Regions from separate parts of the Bacillus pretiosus genome, predicted to be linked through region 2. Evidence: predicted binding sites of a transcription regulator. Region 2 holds the regulator's gene; each other region holds the start of a gene.
What was found. The regulator Rex, encoded in region 2, represses fermentation and respiration genes when NADH is low (regulators of the CRP and FNR family bind a similar motif). The targets are predictions, from matches to a motif close to TTGTGAAATATTTCACAA.

Region 1: the regulator Rex is predicted to act here: its motif matches at 1,243-1,260, upstream of qoxA (cytochrome aa3 quinol oxidase subunit II).
Region 3: the regulator Rex is predicted to act here: its motif matches at 2,904-2,921, upstream of pflB (formate C-acetyltransferase).

Annotation. Positions count from the first base shown of each region.
Region 1 is NZ_CM129593.1:726,826-734,187, forward strand. It holds gene qoxB (cytochrome aa3 quinol oxidase subunit I) at 1-149, opposite strand, end outside; gene qoxA (cytochrome aa3 quinol oxidase subunit II) at 183-1,058, opposite strand; gene ACU8YW_RS03660 (amino acid permease) at 1,341-2,756, opposite strand; gene ACU8YW_RS03665 (C39 family peptidase) at 3,136-3,846, shown strand; gene ACU8YW_RS03670 (amidohydrolase) at 3,979-5,154, shown strand; gene ACU8YW_RS03675 (DUF3311 domain-containing protein) at 5,156-5,353, shown strand; gene ACU8YW_RS03680 (sodium:solute symporter family protein) at 5,350-6,822, shown strand; gene gerLA (spore germination protein GerLA) at 6,924-7,362, shown strand, end outside.
Region 2 is NZ_CM129593.1:253,997-261,358, reverse strand. It holds gene groL (chaperonin GroEL) at 1-302, opposite strand, end outside; gene groES (co-chaperone GroES) at 341-625, opposite strand; gene ACU8YW_RS01520 (CPBP family intramembrane glutamic endopeptidase) at 1,027-1,776, shown strand; gene ACU8YW_RS01515 (YdiK family protein) at 1,773-1,964, shown strand; gene ACU8YW_RS01510 (redox-sensing transcriptional repressor Rex) at 1,994-2,623, opposite strand; gene ACU8YW_RS01505 (ABC-F family ATP-binding cassette domain-containing protein) at 2,811-4,745, shown strand; gene tsaD (tRNA (adenosine(37)-N6)-threonylcarbamoyltransferase complex transferase subunit TsaD) at 5,153-6,169, opposite strand; gene rimI (ribosomal protein S18-alanine N-acetyltransferase) at 6,169-6,612, opposite strand; gene tsaB (tRNA (adenosine(37)-N6)-threonylcarbamoyltransferase complex dimerization subunit type 1 TsaB) at 6,626-7,318, opposite strand; gene tsaE (tRNA (adenosine(37)-N6)-threonylcarbamoyltransferase complex ATPase subunit type 1 TsaE) at 7,299-7,362, opposite strand, start outside.
Region 3 is NZ_CM129593.1:509,995-517,356, forward strand. It holds gene ACU8YW_RS02625 (nucleotide sugar dehydrogenase) at 1-190, shown strand, start outside; gene ACU8YW_RS02630 (UDP-N-acetyl-alpha-D-glucosaminuronate decarboxylase) at 187-1,152, shown strand; gene ACU8YW_RS02635 (glycosyltransferase family 2 protein) at 1,145-2,692, shown strand; gene pflB (formate C-acetyltransferase) at 3,032-5,281, shown strand; gene pflA (pyruvate formate-lyase-activating protein) at 5,350-6,081, shown strand; gene ACU8YW_RS02650 (diglucosyl diacylglycerol synthase) at 6,494-7,362, shown strand, end outside.

The sequences.
Region 1 (7,362 bases), 470 kb from region 2:
TCAACAGTTGTTAACCATTCGTCCCAAAGCCATTTCCATTTTTTATACTTTGTTAGTACGAAAATGATTGCTAATGTCACAAGAACGATAGAAGCGTCTGCACCGTAAATAATCGGGTCACCTGTGACAAAGAATTCATCAAGCTTCACTGTGTTCACTCCAATCTGTTGGAATAATAGCTATTATTTTTTGTTTTTGTAGTAGTTGTAATCACAATATTCAAGTGATTTTGGATCTACATAACTTAAGTGGTGACTAGAGAATGTCATACGACCAACTACACCAGGTTTAACAATTTCGTTGTACTTATCTTCTGTTAGTTTAGGAGCAGTTTGTTGTACTTCTTTAACCCACTTGTCATATTTCTCTTTAGTTTTTGCTTCAACTTCGAACTCCATATGTGTGAATCCTTCACCAGAGAAGTTCGCACTACGGCCTAGGTAAGAACCAGGCTTATCAGCTTGTAAATAAAGATCCATAATCATGCCATCCATAGTGTACTTCATACCACCAAGTTCTGGTACCCAGAAAGCATTCATTGGACCGACAGAAGTCAGTTTGAATTGAATTGGTACACCAGCTGGGATGTTTAAATAGTTAACGGTTTCAATTTTTTCCTCTGGGTAACTGAATAACCATTTCCAGTTTGCAGATGTAACATAAATCTCAACTGGTTTAATATGTTTGGACTCTGCCGGAACCTCTTCCGAAGCATACGTTGCTTTTACTGTTGGAATCGATAATGCGATAACGATAATAACAGGAACAAGCGTCCAAATAATTTCTAATAATGTGTTACCGTGTTGTTCAGGTGGCTCGTAGTCCATATTCTCTGGTTTTTCACGATAACGAATCAAGATGACTGTAAACAAGATGAATACAATTGCGATAATTAATGACATAAGCAAGAATGACCAAACAATTAAATCATACTGTGCTTTTGCAACAGGTCCTTGCGGATTTAATACTGCGAGTTTCTTATCACAGCCGCCGAGGAACAGAAGTAATGATAACGGAAGAAGCGAAGCCAGCTTCCAAAACGTTTTCTTTAGTTGCACGATTGAAAATCTCCTTTCTCCTTGGATTGAAACTATGCCAATAAAACAATATAAACCTATTAATTTATAGATGGCAATAGTTTTTGTGATATTGTTAAAAAATAGACACAAATGCACACTTTTTAAGGTGAATATCATTTGTAACTTGATAACATTGTAAACTATTTTCCAGTGAAAAACGTGATTGTGGAAATTTTAAGATAAATAAAGTTATACCAAGATATCCAAGAAATAGAAAAAAGCTATCTTATGATAAGAAAGATAGCTGAATATTTTGTATATTTAGTTTACTTCTTTTTTTAGATTTATTTGTTGTTCAAATGTGACAACTTTTTTATATTTTAATTGGTATAAAATGTAACAAAAAATCATAAATGGAATACCACAATAAAGAGCAATTCTCTGATCTGGAATGAAAGCTAAACTAACAAATGTAATGAAATTGAGTGAGAATGCTACGATTGGAACGATTGGATAAAGCGGTGTGCGATATTTTAAATCATTAATGTCCCCGCCGTTTTTTAAGAAATTTCTACGGAAGAAAAACTGTGAAGCTGCGATTGACATCCAAACTACGACAGCGGCCATAGCTGCAATAGATGTTAAAACTAAAAAGACAGTATCTGCCGCAAATATACTTGTTAATAGAGACAAACTTGCAAAAATTAGACTGAAAATTAATGCGTTTAGTGGCACTCCTTTTTTAGTTAACTTCGTAAAAGCTGGACTTGCCATTCCTTGTTTTGCCATCGCCCAAAGCATACGAGAATTTGCGTATAGACCAGAGTTGGCTACGGATAATACTGCTGTAATAATAACAAAGTTCATAATGTCAGCTGCATATGGAACACCAGCCACATCAAATACAAGTACAAATGGACTTTCGACTAGATTAGCCTCTTGCCATGGGAGTAAACCTACAACAACTGATATTGCTAGGACGAAGAAGAAGAGAGTTCGCCAAATGGTATTTTTAATCGCTTTTGGAATTGTTTTCTCAGGGTTTTCACTTTCTCCTGAAGCAATTCCGATTAATTCTGTTCCTTGGAAGGAGTAATTTACTGTAATCATCGTAAGAAGAACAGCTAATGCACCGTTTGGAAATAATCCGCCATTTTCAGTGAAATTGTGAAGCATTGGCGCTGGTTTTCCATTAAAGTCTAGTAGACCGAACATAACTGCACCACCGAGTACGATGAAAATAACAATGGTTGCGACTTTTACACTTGCGAACCAAAATTCTGCTTCTGCATATGCTTTTGCTGATAATGCGTTTACAAGAAATAGTGCTGCTGCAAATGTAACACACCAAATCCACGAAGAAACGTCTGGAAACCAACGTTTCATTAAAATACTTACAGTTGTTAACTCTACCCCAACTGTAACAGCCCAATTTAACCAATACATCCAACCGACAACAAATCCAAAACCAGGTGAAATAAATTTGCTTGCATAGCTTTGGAATGAACCTGCTTCTGGCATAGCAACTGATAATTCACCAAGACATAACATCGTTAAATACATAACAAATCCACCGACTAAAAATGCAAGAATAGCACCACCAGGACCGGCGTTATGGACGATTTGACCAGATCCCATAAATAGGCCAGTTCCGATAACACCACCAAGTGCAATCATAAATAGGTGTCTACTTTTCATTGTTCGTTTTAAATCTGTTTGTTCTACTTGTTGATTCATATGCCCCTCACCCCGTTATTTTCTTGTATGTATGAATTGATTTTCATTCCGAGTTTTTAATCATTAGTGGGGGATGTGACACATACTCGGCTTATTTATTATGAAATGAATGGAGTATGTAAAATGCGAACTATGACTAAATACTCTAAGAATGTTTTTATTAACAAGGTGATATCTTCACTATGTTAATTATTTTGATTTTAGCAAAAATATTCAGAAAAGTATATTGTTTTTTCTTTTTATTAAAAATAATTAGAATTTTATAACGATGGAAGTGTGAACAATAATTCATAGAATCTTTCTAGCAAACTAGTAAGAAGAAAGGTACAATGATAAGAGGTATGTCTGTAAAATAATAATTAATGGAGTTTTGTTTAAAATGAAAAAGTTAAAATATCTTTTTGTTTTTGGAATTATATTTGCTGCCGCGTTTTTTATAGGGAAAGATAAAATTATACAAAAGGCGCAAGTGTTCCGTTTAGAGTTTTTATCTGAAATGAAAGAAGCGACTATGATTGAAAATGTTCCGTTTATAAAGCAGTTACCAGAATTACCTCGTGGATGTGAAGTTACAAGTTTGGCTATGTTGCTACAATACAAAGGTATACAAGTAGATAAGATGCAACTTGCTAGCGAAATTCATCGTGTTCCATTTGAACAAAATGATTTACGTGGAAATCCTTATGAGGGGTTCGTTGGAAATATTTATACGAAGGCAGAGCCAGGATATGGTGTATATAATCCACCCATTTTTAATTTAGCAGAAAAATATGCTCCTGAAAAAGTAGTTAATTTAACAGGTAGAGACGTGCAAGATATGTATAAAGTAGTTAGTTCCGGTTCGCCAGTATGGGTCATTATTAATACAACGTTTAAGCCACTAGCCGAGAGTAGTTTTGAAACATGGAATACAAGCTCTGGCGAAGTGAAAATTACATATTATGAACATAGTGTAGTAATAGTTGGGTATGATCAAAACTTTGTATATGTAAATGATCCACTTAAAAATAATCCGCGTTTTGCTGTTCCGCGAGCAGAGTTTGAGAAAGCTTGGGAGCAAATGGGGAAACAAGCGATTACTATTTTATAATACTGAAAAAGTCATCTTTTTGATGGCTTTTTATTTTTGGATTATTATAACGGAAAATTCAGAAGATTCTTTTAAAAATTAACGATTCACGCTATAATAACATTTAACTTGGTGAAGAAGGGGCGAAGAGAAATGGATGTTGCAAAGGAACTGGTTTTATCTAAAAATCAATTAATTGAGTGGAGAAGGCATTTTCATAAGTATCCAGAGTTATCTTTTCAAGAAGAAAAAACATCACAGTTTGTATTCGATATACTTCAAAAAATCCCATATTTAGAAGTGTCAAGACCTACTAAATATAGTGTAATGGCAAGGTTAATTGGTAAGCAACCTGGTAAAACCATCGCGGTTCGTGCTGACATGGACGCGCTTCCTATTCATGAAGAAAATGAGTTTGATTTTATTTCTACATATCCAGGTGTGATGCATGCATGTGGCCATGATGGACATATAGCGATATTACTTGGGGTCGTACATAAGTTAGTAGAAGAAAGAGAGAAGATTAAAGGAGAGATTCGTTTTCTCTTCCAACATGCAGAAGAAAACTTTCCTGGCGGCGCAGAGGAAATGGTTGCAGCGGGTGTAATGGAATGTGTGGATTATATTATTGGTGCTCACCTTTGGGCATCGTTAGAGGTTGGTAAAATAGGTGTAATTTATGGTCCTGCAATGGCAGCCCCAGATGTTTTTAAAATTACGATAGAAGGAAAAGGTGGACATGCTGGAATCCCTCATGAAACGGTTGATAGCATTGCAATCGGTACACAAGTTGTTTCGCAACTTCAGCACATTGTATCTCGCCTCACGAATCCATTAGATCCCCTTGTAGTATCTGTTACGCAATTTCATGCTGGGACAACCCATAATGTGATCCCAGAACAAGCGGAGATTGAAGGGACAGTGCGGAGTTTAAGACATGAGTTGCGAGAAGAAACAGAGAAAAGGATTGAACGAATTGTGAAGCATGTGACGGAATCTTACGGGGCGAAATATACATTTTCTTATGAATATGGATATCGACCAGTAGTAAATGATTATGAAGTTACAGAGATTATTGAGCAAACAGCATTACAGCTTTATGGAAGAGAGCAAGTTACTCGTTTACAGCCGACGATGGCTGGAGAAGATTTTTCAGCGTTTTTACAAAAGGCGCCAGGTACATTCTTTTTTATCGGAGCGGGAAATAACGAGAAAGGAATTATATATCCTCACCATCATCCTCGTTTTACGATTGATGAAGATGCATTACCGATTGGCGTGGAAGTCTTTGTATCATCCATTATGAATTTTATAAGTAAAGGAGAATGAGATGAAGAAAATACACGTATTAGCGCTTATTCCAGTTTTTTGTTTAGTTATTGGACCTGTATTTGCTAATTCAGTTACTCCTTACGTATTAGGGATGCCATTTTTATTGTTTTGGGTATTATTATCGGTGCTCATTACGTCTCTTTGTATGGGACTTGTGTACGTATTTGATCCTGCTAATAAGGGGGATGTAAAATGATCGCATTACTTATCATTATATTATTTTTGTTTCTTGCACTATTTTTAGGAATTCGGGCACAACATGGAAAAGATATGAATTTAGAGCAATGGTCAGTTGGTGGAAGAGGATTTGGCACTATTTTTGTTTTTCTTCTTATGGCAGGTGAAATTTATACGACGTTTACATTTTTAGGCGGAAGTGGATGGGCGTATAGTAAAGGAGCACCTACTTTCTATATTTTAGGTTATGGTGCACTAGCTTATATTTTATCTTACTTTTTATTGCCGCCAGTTTGGAAGTATGCGAAAGAGCATAATCTTGTTTCGCAGCCAGATTTTTTTGTGAAGAAATATAAGAGTCAGACACTTGGCATTATCGTTTCTGTCATTGGGGTTATTTCGATTATTCCATACCTTGTTTTACAGTTAAAAGGATTAGGAATTATCGTTTCGGAAGCATCTTACGGAAGGGTATCACCGGTTATTGCAGTGTGGATTGGTGCAATTGTTATAACGATATATGTAATGGTTTCAGGTATACACGGCTCTGCTTGGACAGCAGCTTTGAAGGATATTATGATACTGTTTATCGTTATGTTTTTAGGTATATATTTACCGTACCATTATTACGGGGGATTTCAGCCGATGTTTGAAGCGGTAGAAGCAGCGAAACCAGGATTTTTATCTTTACCTGATGAAGGGATGAGCATTTCTTGGTTTGTTTCTACTATTGTATTAACAGCTCTCGGTTTCTATATGTGGCCCCATACATTTGCTTCTGCTTTCTCTGCAAAAAATGAAAAAGTATTTAGGAAAAATGCGGCGATCATGCCCCTTTATTCTTTAGTATTGCTTTTCGTATTCTTTGCAGGTTTTGCTGCTATACTGCAAGTTCCAGGGTTAAAGGGAGGGGATGTAGACCTTTCGTTATTCCGTCTCGCTCTTCAAACATTTGATCCATGGTTTATTGGGATTATTGGTAGTGCAGGAGTATTAACAGCATTAGTTCCGGGTTCCATGCTTGTTATGGCGGCGTCTACTTTATTAGCAAAAAACATTTACCGAACAATGGTCCCATCTGCTTCAGATAGACAAGTTGCTAAAGTGGCAAAATTATTTGTACCTGTAGTAACACTTGTTGCAGTATTGTTTACATTTAAAGGAGGAGAAACGATAGGGGCTCTTCTTTTAATGGGATACAGTATAGTGACACAACTTTTCCCTGCACTTGTATGTAGTTTGTTTCCACGTCAAGTTATTACGAAGCAAGGGGCAATTGCAGGAATGGGGATTGGGTTGTTAGTGGTCGCATATATTACTTTATCTGGTTCAACTATAGCTACGATGTTTCCAGCTTTCCCTCAATATATAAAAGATTTAAATGTAGGTATAGTCGCATTGTTAATGAATATGATTGTGATGTTTATCGTTAGCGGGTTCACGAGAAATGTGTCTATAAAGACAGACAATATAATAGTAGAAAAGTAATCCGTGTGCTAGAGCTATCTTTGAAAAGAGATGGCTCTTTTTTGTATATATTTTCTTCTATTAGCGGAATCTAACTAAAAACTTGTTGAAAAGGAAGTTAGGTGGGGGAATTGTTAGAGTTAAAAGGTAACTTATTTGAAGTTATGAAAGAAATTAGGGATGAGTTAGGTTCGCCTAATGATTTAACAATTAGGGAAGTTGCCCTTGCTGGTAGTTTTACACGTTGTGCTGTTATTTTTTTATGCGGGTTAACAGATAAGGATAATGTTTATAAATATGTAGTTCGTACACTTCAATATGAAGAAGTACAAAAAGAAGAAGCTGTTGTTCAAACGTTATTGGATCGCTTTATTTCTATTGCAGAAGTTGGTAAGAAGACAACGTTTCCGGATATTATAAATGCGATTTTAGCGGGAGATACAGTTATATTAATTGATAATATTCCAACCGCTATCGTGATTAATAGTAGAGCGTGGGAAAAAAGAAGTTTAGAACCGCCGGTAACAGAAGATTTAATCCGTGGACCGAGGATTGGGTTAA
Region 2 (7,362 bases):
TCACGAATCATAGCTTGTGCTAATACAGTTGCAGTTGTTGTTCCGTCACCAGCTACATCATTTGTTTTGCTAGCAACTTCTGCTACTAATTTTGCACCCATGTTTTCGAATGCATCTTCTAATTCGATTTCTTTTGCGATTGTTACACCATCATTTGTAATAAGTGGTGAACCAAATTTTTTCTCAAGTACAACGTTACGACCTTTTGGTCCAAGCGTTACTTTTACTGCGTTTGCAAGAGTGTCGACACCGCGAAGCATCGAACGACGTGCTTCTTCACTAAATTTAATATCTTTTGCCATAATAATTGACCCCCTTGAATTTTTTAAGATTTATATAATTAACCGATAACTGCTAAAATGTCACTTTCACGTAAAATCAAGTAGTCAGTACCTTCATATTTTACTTCAGTACCTGCATATTTTGAGAAGATGATAAGATCACCTGCAGCTACCTCTAGAGCAACACGCTCACCATTTTCAAGCACTCGACCAGTACCTACTGCAATAACTTTACCCTCTTGTGGTTTTTCTTTTGCAGTGTCTGGTAATACAATACCACTTGCTGTTTTTTCTTCTGCTTGAACAAGCTCAATTACAACGCGATCACCTAATGGCTTTAGCATGAACAATAACCTCCTCATTTTGTTATGTAAATTTTATTTATTAGCACTCAAGTCACCCGAGTGCTAACACACTTATAATAATAAATAATCTCAATTTCTTTTGCAAGTAAAAAAATCATAATTTTTTCGCAAATTAAGCTATACACTTTTCTATATAGAGTCCCTCTTCTTCTACCTTTACTATATGAATCGTTGTTTCCCCTACTCGTATGTTACAATATGAAAGGACACCCTAAGTTGTTTTCGCTATACACACAACTTTCTCCTGTCTTCTATTATAATTTCAAATAAGGATTTACGAAAAAAACATAATTTAAGCGAGGTTTATATCGTAGGTAGCATACTTACATGTTATCCTACCTTATCTCATACACTAGAGTTAGAAAGGATGGTTAAACCATTTGAAAAAACAATATTGGTGGGTTATCGTTACATACATTTTAATGCAGTTATCATCCATTGCTGGATTACCACTTCTGCTGAAAACTGGACTTTATGATAACAGGGGATTTACTAGAGAAGAGAAATTTCAACTCATAACTGGCCACTGGGCAATCATTAGCTTCTTTATTGCATTATGTATCGTACTTTGGTTACTTAGAACAGATATTCGTGACAGACGTTTAGATACAATGCGCTCTACTGTTCCAGCTACGATTGGTTGGATTTTTATCGGGTTCTTCCTAGCATTTTTCTCACAAAGTATTGCCGGTATGATAGAAATGCGTGTATTAGGAATTAAACCTGGATCAGAAAATACAGCAAGACTTATGGATATCGCAAAAACGACACCTTGGTTCCTTATCGTTATCTCTATAATAGGACCTATTTTGGAAGAAATCGTATTTAGAAAAATTTTATTTGGTACACTTTATAAGAAGTTTAACTTCTTTATTGCTGCTATCATTAGTTCTCTTGTATTCGCAGCAATTCATTTTGATTTCACTCACTTATTGGTATACACTTCTATGGGACTCGTATTCGCCTTTTTATATGTAAAAACGAAGCGTATTATCGTCCCTATCGCAGCTCATGTTGCAATGAATACATTAGTTGCAGTTGCTCAAGTTTTAATGAGCAATGAACAAATTCAAGAAATGATTAAAGAAGCTGAAAAAATGCAAGGCTTTATCGGAGGATTTTTAGTATGAGGAACTCACCATTGTTCATGGCTGCATTGTACTTCCTTCTAGGATGTATCTTTACACGCTTCGCCATTACGAACGTAACAGATACAATCTGGAATATGTGGACAATACTATTTGCAGTTATGGCAACAATTGATTTTAATTTGGCACTTCGCCTTATCTTAGTTAAATTCACAAAGAAAAAACAATAATAAAACGCAGAGGTCGCTTCCTCTGCGTTTTATTGTGGATAATTCTTTAAAAAGTAAACAAGTGTTTGTAACTCTACCGCTAAATCAATATGGTGAATTCTTATATTATCTGACACATTTAAGCGCGCTGGTGTGAAATTTAAAATACCATGCACGTTCGTTTCTGCCAATCTATCTGCTACAGATTGTGCCACTGTAGCGGGTACTGTTAATATTGCCACTTGTATATCAGTTGATAAACGTTCTTCTAATTCATCTAAATGATATACAGGAATGCCCCCGATTTCTGTCCCGACTTTCTCTTCACTAACATCAAACGCCATTTCAATTTTTGTATTATTGTTTTTCGTGAAATTATAATGTAAGAAAGCGGTCCCTAAATTACCTACTCCAATAAGTGCTACACGTGTTATATCATCTTGGTCGAGTGTTTCACGGAAAAATGATAATAAATAATTTACGTTATATCCATAACCTTTTTTCCCTAACGCTCCAAAATATGAAAAATCTCTTCGAATCGTTGCGGAATCAACTTTTACCGCTTCACTCAATTCGGCTGATGAAACACGTTGCTTACCAGAAAGAGATAAGTTTTGGATAAATCGATAGTATAGAGGCAATCGTTTGGCAGTGGCCTGTGGAATTTTTTGCTGCTCCATATAACCTCTCCTCTCTTCCTACCTTTATTCATATACTTGAATCAAATACAGAAGTTTAGCACTCATGAATTTCCCTGTATAATAAAGAGAAGAAGTATTCTCTCTTTATTTTAAACTATACACTATTTTTAGTATGATTGAGAAATATAAACATGGCAAAGTTAAGAAATTATTTGAGGTGAAAACATTGATTTTATTACAAGTAAACGCGCTTACGAAATTATACGGTGCCGAAACGATTCTTGCAAACATAAAATTGGAAGTTCAAACGAAAGATCGTATCGCATTAGTCGGACGAAATGGGGCCGGAAAATCTACACTATTAAAAATAATAGCTGGTGAGCTATCTCATGATGGTGGCGAAATTATAAAACCAAAAGATGTCTCAATCGGATATTTAGCTCAAAATACCGGGTTAGAAACGTCTTTAACAATTTGGGATGAAATGTTAACCGTCTTTACACACTTGCAGCAAATGGAGACAAAACTTCGAAGGCTAGAGCAAGAGATGGGAAAAGAAGAAAACTTTTCAAACGAGGCTACATATGAAAGATTATTAGCTGATTATGACCAATTGCAATTAGATTATAAAGATCAAGGTGGATATCAATATGAAGCAGATATTCGCTCGATTTTAAGTGGTCTTGGCTTCCCAGTTGAAACGCACCAGACGACGATTTCTACATTAAGCGGTGGACAAAAAACACGATTAGCTCTCGGTAAATTATTATTAACGAAACCAGACCTACTTATTTTGGACGAGCCTACAAACCATTTAGACATCGAAACATTAACATGGCTTGAACAATATTTACAAGGCTATCCTGGCGCAATACTAATCGTTTCCCATGACCGTTATTTCTTAGATAAACTCGTTACACAAGTATATGAAATTTCGAATAAAGAAAGCAGACGATTTGTTGGTAACTACAGTAAATATTTAGACTTAAAATCAGCATTATACGAGCAAGACATGAAACGTTATGAAAAACAACAAGATGAAATCGCTAAGCTTGAGGATTTCGTTCAAAAAAATATAGCGCGCGCATCTACGACAAAACGTGCTCAAAGCCGTCGTAAACAATTAGATAGAATGGAATTATTGACTAGACCATTAGGTGATTCTAAGTCAGCATCCTTCTACTTCGATATCGAAAAACAAAGTGGAAATGATGTTTTACAAGTAAAGGATGCAACTATCGGCTATGATGATGATCCGATTATTGAACATGTAACTATGCGCTTAACTCGCGGGGATAGCGTTGCTTTAGTTGGTCCAAACGGAATTGGAAAATCCACATTATTAAAATCACTTGTGAATAAGTTACCACTATTAAATGGTGATGTTTCTTTCGGATCCAATGTATCTGTTGGTTATTATGATCAAGAACAAGCAAACTTAACATCTTCTAAGCGAGTTTTAAATGAGTTATGGGATGAATATCCATTGCAGCCCGAAAAAGAAATTCGCACGATATTAGGTAACTTCTTATTCACAGGGGATGATGTACTAAAACCAGTATCTTCTCTTAGTGGTGGACAAAAAGCTCGATTAGCTCTTGCAAAACTTATGATGCAAAAATCAAATTTATTAATTCTCGATGAACCTACGAACCATCTTGATTTAAATAGTAAAGAAATTTTGGAGAATGCTTTAATTGATTATCCAGGCACCCTTCTATTTGTTTCACATGACCGCTACTTTATTAATCGTGTAACGACGACCGTTGTTGAGTTGTCAACAGAAGGTGCACAAGAGTATTTAGGCGATTACGATTACTATGTGGAGAAGAAAAATGAAATGATTGAACGTGCAGCATTTGAACAACAAGAACAGCAAGAAAACCAAGCACCTGTTCAAAAAACTGTAGCGCAAGAAAAATTAAATTATCTCGAAGAAAAAGAGCGTAAACAATTAGAACGTCAACGCACTCGAAAAATTGAGGAACTAGAACAAAATATTGTAGAATTTGAAGAAGAAATTGCTACGTTAGAAGATCAACTTTGCTTACCAGAAATATACGCAGATTATGAAAAGGCTAGTGAAATTACAACGAAAAAGCAAACACTACAAGAGCAACTTGATGCTTGTATGGCAGAATGGGAAGAATTACATTTATAAGAGTATGAATAAGAAGGATGTCTCATAAGTCGGGATTTTTGACTATGCGACATCCTTTTTATCTTCTAGCTGGGGTATAAACGATTCGACACGACATACCGATTTACCGACAAAGTTTGACAATGTTGGCTCGCCCCTATAATAAGGGGACATTTCAAAATGTTTTTTAGAGATATCTTCTTGCGATTTATTTCCCAAAAAAGAATACATTCAAAGGTCAGACTTCTTCTGCTTTATCCACAGGTTTATACACATATCCACCTTTATAAAATAAACCCCAAAATAACTTTTCCACATTATCCACAACTTCCAAAAAAGTTATCAACATTTTATATACACAATAAAACCCACATTATCAACAGATAATATGGGTTTTATCCACAAGCTGTGGTTAATTTTGTGCATAACTATTCTTCAATATCTAATCCTGGATTTGCATTTAGAGCTAATGTAGCACGTTTTCCTTGTTCATATGCAATTGTACCTGCGGCTGCAATCATCGCTGCATTATCGGTACATAAAGATAGTGGAGGAATAATTAGCTCGATATTTTCTTTTGTCGCAAATTCCGCTTCCAAACGTGCGCGAAGTCCTTTATTCGCAGCTACTCCACCAGCAAGAAGCAGTTGCTTTACGTTATACGCTTCTGCTGCACGAGATGCTTTCGTTACAAGCACATCTATTACACTCGCTTGGAAACTTGCTGCTAAATCTTCCGGTGCAATTTCTATCCCGCGTTGTTTCGCGTTATGCACAGTGTTGATAACTGCTGATTTCAATCCACTGAAACTGAAATCATACGAATCAGGTTCTAGCCATGCACGAGGCAAATCGATTGTCGGTTCCCCTTCATGTGCAAGGCGATCAATGTGAGGACCACCTGGATATGGCATGGATAATGTTCGAGCTACTTTATCATATGCCTCTCCAGCTGCATCATCTCTTGTTTCACCAATCACTTCGAATGAACCATGTTCTTTCATATAAACAAGCTCCGTATGTCCACCAGATACAACAAGTGATAGTAGTGGGAATTGAACTTCTTTTACTAAACGGTTCGCATAAATGTGCCCAGCTATATGATGAACACCCACTAGAGGAATATCATGTGCAAAAGCCACTGCTTTCGCTGCATTTACCCCTATTAAAAGCGCTCCTACTAACCCAGGTCCTTCTGTTACAGCAATTGCATCAATATCATCAAATGTGATATTTGCTTCTTTTAAAGCTTCTTCTAACACAACTGTAATTTCTTCTACATGATGACGGGATGCAATCTCTGGTACAACTCCGCCAAAACGTTTATGACTTTCAATTTGTGATGCAACGACATTCGCAATAATTTCCGTTCCATTTTTAACAACTGCTACTGCTGTTTCATCACAACTTGTTTCAATACCAAGTATAATCGTATTTTTTTCCATTATATATTCACCCACATTACGAGACCATCTTCCTGATTGTCTGCATAGTATCGTTTACGAATTCCACCATTTTGAAATCCGTATTTTCTGTATAACTGTTTTGCTACTTCATTTGATACACGTACTTCAAGCGTCATCGTTTTTACCCCTAAATCTTTCGCTTCGGAAATAACTTCTTTCAATAAAGCATCCCCTAGCTTTTGACCTCTGTATTCTGGTAAAATAGCTACATTTGTTATATGTGATTCATCAATAATTATCCACAATCCACAATACCCAATTACACGACCATCTTTTTCTAGCACAACATAATGTGCATGTTCATTCGTCGTTAACTCACGGTGAAAGGCATCTGCAGTCCAAGGAGTTGAAAAAGACGCTTCTTCAATAGCTACAATTTGAGCGATATCATCGAGTTCCATCTTTCTAAATATCATATCCATCTTCTGCAAGCTCCTACTTGTTTTGACTTTCTAACCACTTTGTTTCAGCTTCAGCTAAACGAAGATAACTAGGAACAAATGAATGTACATCTTGTTCTTCTTTTTGTAACCCTAAGAAAGCTAACTCACTTGGTCTTGGGTTATTTTTAGTGAAGGGAGCAAATACAGCTTGGTTGCCTAAATGTTCGATAATCGTCTCTTTGTGCAGTTTAACATCGTTACCAATAAATAAAACAGGCTTTCCTGTATCTTTTAACATTTGCAACCAGTCTACAATAAGGATGATTCGGTCTTCTTCTATAGAAGTTAAATGCTCTCCTTCATATGTATATAACCCAGTATAAATTTGTCCGCGTCTTCCATCGAATAAAGGACAGATTAATCCATCAAAATTAGCACCGTTTGCAGCCACTACTTCTAAACTTGATACACCTACAATTGGTATTTGAAGTGACCAAGCTAATGTTTTTGCAACTGTCACACCTATGCGAACACCTGTATATGATCCAGGTCCAGCAGCTACAACTATTTTAGTTAATTCTTTCGGTTTTACACCACATTCTTTTAACAATTTCTCTACAGCTGGCATAAGACGTACAGAATGGTTTTTTGTTAAGTTTGTAATGATTTCCCCAATTACGTTTCCTTCCTCAATAAGGGATACACCCATTACGTAATTTGAAGTATCAATTGCTAGTACTTTCATCTTGTAATAGCTCCTCACATAATCTAATATATCGATCTCCAATT
Region 3 (7,362 bases), 260 kb from region 2:
CGATCCATATATTTCTTCTGCAAAGTTTGAAGGCAAGGTGTACCAATCTGTTTCTTTGGATGAACATGTCGTTAAACAAGCGGGTTGTATTTTAATTTTAACTGATCACTCTAATATCGATTGGAAGCTTTTTAAAGGAATGAAGCGAGTAATAGATACACGTGGAATTATAAAGAAGGTGAGTGTATGAGTAAGAAATGTTTAATTACAGGTGGAGCAGGATTTATTGGTTCACATTTAGCTGAAGAGCTGGTGAAAAGAGGCTATGGAGTTACGATCGTTGATAACTTCTATAAAGGGAAAAATAAATATCATGATGAGTTAATGAAAGAAATTCGAGTTATTCCAATAAGTGTTTTAGATAAAAATTCTATTTATGAATTAGTAAACCAACATGATGTAGTGTTTCATTTAGCAGCAATTTTAGGCGTGAAAACGACAATGGAAAAGAGTATAGAGCTTATTGAAACAAATTTTGATGGAACGAGAAATATTTTACAAGCAGCGCTAAAAGAAAAGAAGAAAGTGGTCTTTGCTTCTACTTCAGAAGTATATGGTAAGGCAAAGCCACCCTTCTCTGAAGAGGGAGATCGATTATACGGGGCAACTTCTAAAATACGCTGGAGTTATGCAGTGTGTAAAACATTAGAAGAAACATTATGTTTAGGATACGCATTAGAAGGTTTACCGGTAACGATTGTTCGTTATTTTAATATTTATGGTCCAAGAGCGAAAGATGGTCCGTATGCAGGGGTAATCCCACGATTTATTAGTGCGGCTTTGCAAGGAGAAGACATTCTCGTATATGGAGATGGAGAGCAGACACGTTGTTTTACGTATGTAAGTGATGCGGTAGAGGCAACGATTCGAGCGATGGATGAGAATGTAAATGGTGAAATTATTAACATAGGTTCTGACAATGAAAAGAGTATAAAAGAAGTGGCAGAAGTAATTAAAAAGCTAACGAAATCCTCTTCAAAGATTGTTCAAGTTCCTTTTGAAGAGGTGTACCCACATGGCTTTGAAGAAATTCCAAATAGAAGACCAGATGTTGCGAAATTAAGAGAACTTGTTCAGTTTCAAGCAGAAGTAACATGGGAAGAAGGATTGAAAGAAACTATTAAGTGGTTCCGTGAAGAAAATAATGGCTAAGTCACTATCGGTCATTATACCTGTATGTAATGAAGTTGAAACGATTTCAGATGTTATCCAATCGGCAAAAGGATTAAATCCAATAGAGATTATTGTAGTAGCAAACGGTTGTAACGATGGTACAGAAGAAGTTGCTGATCGTTTAGGGTGTAAAGTAATCAAGTATATAGAGCTACTAGGGAACGATGTTGGCCGCGCGATTGGCGCAAAACACGCGATAGGTGATGTATTACTATTTATAGATGGTGATTTTGCTATTCAAATTTCAAAATTACAATTATTCCTGAATCCGATTTTACATGATCAGGCCGACATCGTTTTAAATAATTTGGACGCATTATTTTTAAAGAAACAAAAACCGCATTCTATTACCGTATGGCGCCAAATATTAAATGCAATGTTAGAGCGTGAAGAATTAAAAATTGATTCCTTATTAGATGCACCTCATGCGCTGACGAAAGAGGTCGTTCAAAGCATCGGATATGAATGTTTTGTTAATCCTATTTTGGCTCATTTACGCCTCGTTCAAAGCGAATGGAGAATTAGTCGGCATTGTGCAATTGACGTTATTACGCCAAATAAATTTCGGCCGACCGAGCATGCTGCATATGGCACGGGTCTTTCGCAATCTGAAAAACGGATGATAGGTGATCATATAGAAGCTGTAGCGGAGCGAATAGTAGGTAGTGATGAGCGCGGAGGATATTATGATGGAAATAGGAAAAGAGATAGTGTCTATCATACTTTAGATTTCGAAGATCTTTATCAAGGATGGGGCATTACATCTAAATTGTATAAAGGAAAGCAATTATCAGTCATTATTCCTGTACAAGATGAAGAGAAAACAATTGGAAATGTTATAGAAGAGCTTCGCAAAATTGAACCTTTTGAAATTATCGTTGTTGTAAATGGTTCGTCTGATAAAACAGCAACGATTGCAAAAGACAAGGGAGCAACAACAATTGTATATAAAGAAGCACTTGGCAACGATGTGGGACGTTCACTTGGGACTTATTTCGCCAAAGGAGAAATTGTATTATTTATAGACGGTGATTTTGTTATTCCAGCTAGTGAGCTATATCCATTTGCAAAAGCTATTGCAGATGGAATGGATGTCGCATTAAATGATCTAAATCATTATTTAGATTTAAGAGTACCGCTTCATCTTGTAACTGCATTTAAATATGCATTAAATTTAGCTTGTGATAGAAAAGATTTAGGAGTAGGATCTCTTATCGCTGTACCTAATGCGTTTAGCCAGAAGTGTTTGAAATCAATTGGGTATAGGTCTTTATTGTCACCTTGCGTAGCGCAAGTGAAAGCTATTCTTTCAGGATTCGAAATTGCGTGTGTAAGTCGTGTAGAGGTCGATAAGATGAACCGCATTCGTCCCAGTGAACATTTTGCAAAAATAGGTCATCCTCCAGCTGTCTTGCGAATTATAGGTGATCATATAGAAGGATTAGAGCAATTAATTGTATTAGAAGGTAGCCGTGGTGGATTCTATGATGGGAATAGAAAAAGAGATGTTTTAGAGTAGTAACAAAAAAAGTGTACAACATATGTACACTTTTTTGTTCTGTTATAAAAACTATAACAGATTAGGAGATAAGAGTATTACAGCTCTACAATGGGTATTGTTCTTATATTACAAAATAGGACTCGTATATAAGGATACCAAAAAAATACAATTAAGGAAAGGGTTAATTATAAAGACTTTTAAGTGAAGTTAACACTGTGCATATAGTAGTTTGCTCAACATTTCACAAATATGTCACAACTATTTCGTTCACTTTAGCAAAAAAGTAGTATTCTAAGTGTGTAAGCTGTTATATAAAAAATCTTAGTCCTGTACTAATCAAAAATGGAGGAGATTAGGATGACTCAAGTATTAGAAAATGTTAAAAACGCATGGGAAAACTTTAAAGGTGAAAAATGGAAAGCAGAGATTGATGTTCGCGATTTCATTTTAAATAATGTAAACGTTTTCGAAGGAGACGAATCTTTCTTAGCGGGAGCAACTGAAGCAACGAAACAACTTTGGGATCAAGTAATGGATTTAACAACGAAAGAACGTGAAAACGGTGGCGTTCTTGATATGGATACAAAAATTGTTTCTTCTATTACATCACATGAACCAGGATATTTAAATAAAGATATTGAAAAAGTAGTCGGTTTCCAAACTGAAAAACCATTTAAACGTTCTTTACAACCATATGGTGGTATTCGTATGGCGGAACAAGCTTGTGAATCTTATGGATACGAAATGGATAAAGAGCTTAGTCGTATTTTTAGAGATTGGAGAAAAACTCATAACCAAGGTGTATTCGATGCTTATACACCAGAAATGAGAAATGCACGTAAATCAGGTGTAATTACTGGTCTTCCAGATGCATACGGACGTGGACGTATTATCGGTGACTACCGACGCGTAGCATTATATGGTATTGATCATTTAATTGAAGCGAAAAAAGCTGATTTGAATTTAACTGGCGGTGTAATGAGCGAAGATACAATGCGTTTACGCGAAGAGTTATCTGAGCAAATGCGTGCACTTCAAGAGTTAAAACAAATGGCTGCTTCTCATGGCTTTGATATTTCTAAGCCAGCAACAAACACACAAGAAGCATTCCAATGGTTATACTTCGCATATCTTGCAGCAATTAAAGAGCAAAACGGAGCTGCAATGAGTCTTGGACGTACTTCTACATTCTTAGATATTTATATTGAAAGAGATTTAGCAAATGGTACTTTAACAGAAGAAGAAGTACAAGAAATTGTGGATCACTTCATTATGAAATTACGTCTTGTGAAATTTGCAAGAACACCTGATTATAATGAATTATTCTCTGGTGACCCAACTTGGGTAACTGAGTCTATCGGTGGTATGGCATTAGATGGTCGTCCATTAGTAACAAAGAACTCATTCCGTTTCTTGCATACATTAGATAATTTAGGACCAGCTCCAGAACCAAACTTAACAGTTCTTTGGTCTAAACAATTACCGCAGAACTTTAAAAACTACTGTGCGAAAATGTCTATTAAAACATCAGCAATTCAATATGAAAATGATGACATTATGCGTGCTGACTACGGTGATGACTACGGAATTGCTTGTTGTGTATCTGCAATGAGAATTGGTAAACAAATGCAGTTCTTCGGCGCACGTGCAAACTTAGCAAAAGCATTACTATATGCGATTAACGGTGGTAAAGATGAAAAATCTAAAGCACAAGTTGGTCCTGAGTACGCACCGATTACTTCTGAAGTATTAGATTATGAAGAAGTTATGCGTAAGTTTGATATGACAATGGAATGGTTAGCAGGTCTATATTTAAACACATTAAATGTTATTCATTACATGCATGATAAATATAGCTACGAACGTATTGAAATGGCACTTCATGATACAAATGTTCTTCGTACAATGGCAACAGGTATCGCGGGTCTATCTGTAGTAGCAGACTCTTTAAGTGCAATTAAACACGCAAAAGTAAAACCAATTCGTGATGAAAACGGTATTGCAGTTGACTTTGAAATCGAAGGAGATTTCCCTAAATACGGTAACAATGATGACCGTGTAGATGAAATCGCTGTAAATCTTGTAAAAACATTTATGAATAAACTTCGTAAACATAAAACATACAGAAATTCTGTTCATACAATGTCGATCTTAACAATCACATCTAACGTTGTATACGGTAAGAAAACTGGTAACACTCCAGATGGTCGCCGTACTGGAGAACCATTTGCACCAGGTGCGAACCCAATGCATGGTCGTGATACAAAAGGTGCATTAGCTTCATTATTATCTGTAGCTAAATTACCATATGAAGATGCACAAGATGGTATTTCTAATACATTCTCTATTATTCCAAAAGCACTTGGTAAAGAAGATGATGTACAAGTACGTAACTTAGTATCAATGCTTGATGGTTATGCAGTAAAAGAAGGCCATCACTTAAATATTAACGTATTTAATCGTGAAACATTAATGGATGCGATGGAACATCCTGAGAAATATCCACAATTAACAATTCGCGTATCTGGTTACGCTGTAAACTTTATTAAATTAACTCGTGAACAACAAATCGATGTAATTAATCGTACAATGCATGAAAGTATGTAAGTGAAAAAGTGTCCCTCTGCTTTTTATAAATAGCAGAGGGGGGCTACTTCAATAAAGGAGGAAGTAACATGATAAAAGGAAGAATTCATTCTGTAGAGTCTTGTGGTACTGTTGATGGCCCAGGAATTCGTTATGTCATATTTACACAAGGGTGTTTATTACGTTGTCAATACTGTCATAATGCTGATACGTGGGAGATCGGTAAAGGAAAAGAAATAACAGTTGAAGAAGTAATGCAGGATGTGACATGTTACCTTCCTTTTATTGAAGCTTCTGGAGGCGGTATAACAGTTAGTGGTGGTGAACCATTACTACAGCTAGATTTCTTAATTGAATTATTTAAGAAATGTAAGGAAGTTGGAATTCATACAACAATTGATTCTTCGGGTGGTTGTTATTCTGAAGAACCAGAATTCCAAAATAAGCTAGATATTTTAATGGATTACACAGATTTAGTTTTATTGGATTTGAAACATATTGATTCAAAGAAACACCGTAAATTAACAGGGAAACCAAATGAACATATTTTACAATTTGCTCGTTATTTATCGGATAAAAATAAACCAATTTGGGTAAGACACGTATTAGTTCCTGGTGTTACGGATAATGAAGAGGATCTACAAAAATTATCTAGCTTTATTCAAAGCCTGTCTAATGTTCAGAAGGTTGAAGTGCTACCATATCATAAGCTTGGTGTATATAAATGGGAGGCACTTGGGCATAAATATCCACTCGCGAATGTAGAACCACCTACTGAAAAAAATGTAGAGCAAGCAAGACATATTTTACAAGCAGTCTAATCCAAATATTGGATTAGGCTTTTTGCTTTCTTTACAATAAAACCTAGAGTATGTATATAGAAAAGAGTATACTAAAAATAGAATATCCATATTTTTGTAAGGAATAAGTGGAGAAATTTACATAATTGTAAAGGGAAATCAAAATAGTAAAAAGAATTAAGAAGTAAAAGAGTGAGTATCATGGAATAGAGAACATTTGTAAGTTATTGCGAAAGCTCTTATAGGAAAGTATAATGTAAAGATATGAGCACAGATAGGATTAAGGGGTCAATCTTATATGCTTTGCATATCCACGACAGGTACATAGCTGAAAGAGAAGTATTAGAATCTGTTTATGTAATTTTTAAGGAAAATGTTTTTCCTATTGTCGTATATGCAATATGGAGAAACAATAAGCTAGGAGTGGATTTGTTTGATAAAAAACCCCAAGGTTTTAATATTAACTGCACATTACGGTAATGGTCATGTGCAAGTAGCGAAAACATTAGAACAAACATTTCGCCAAAAAGGAATTAAAGATGTAATTGTATGCGATTTGTTCGGAGAATCACATCCAGTTATAACCGATATTACAAAATATTTATATTTAAAAAGTTATACAATAGGAAAAGAATTATACCGCTTGTTTTATTATGGCGTAGAAAAAATTTATGATAAAAAAATAGCATCTTGGTATGCGAACTTTGGAAGAAAACGTTTGAAATTACTTTTACAAGCAGAGAAACCGGATATTGTTATTAATACTTTTCCGATCATAGCTGTACCAGAGTTAAAAAAGCAAACAGGTATTTCAATTCCTGTTTATAACGTATTAACGGATTTTTGTGTGCACAAAATATGGATTCATCGGGAAGTAGATCGTTATTTTGTAGCAACGGATCACGTGAAAAAAATTATGGTTGATATTGGTGTGCCCTCGGAGCAAATTGTTGAAACTGGAATTCCGATTCGTAGTAGTTTTGAGCTGAAGATCAATCCAGACATTATATATAATAAATATCAGTTATGTAAGAATAAAAAGATTTTACTAATTGTAGCAGGTGCTCATGGGGTATTAGGAAGTGTAAAAGAACTATGCCAATCATTTATGTCATTACCTGATTTACAAGTAGTTGTCGTTTGTGGAAAGAATGAAGCGTTAAAACAGGATTTATTAGGAGTACAGGAAAAAAATCCTGATGCATTAAAAGTATTTGGTTATGTTGAAAATATTGATGAATTATTCCGTGTTACTTCTTGTATGATTACGAAGCCAGGCGGTATTACGTTAAGTGAAGCGGC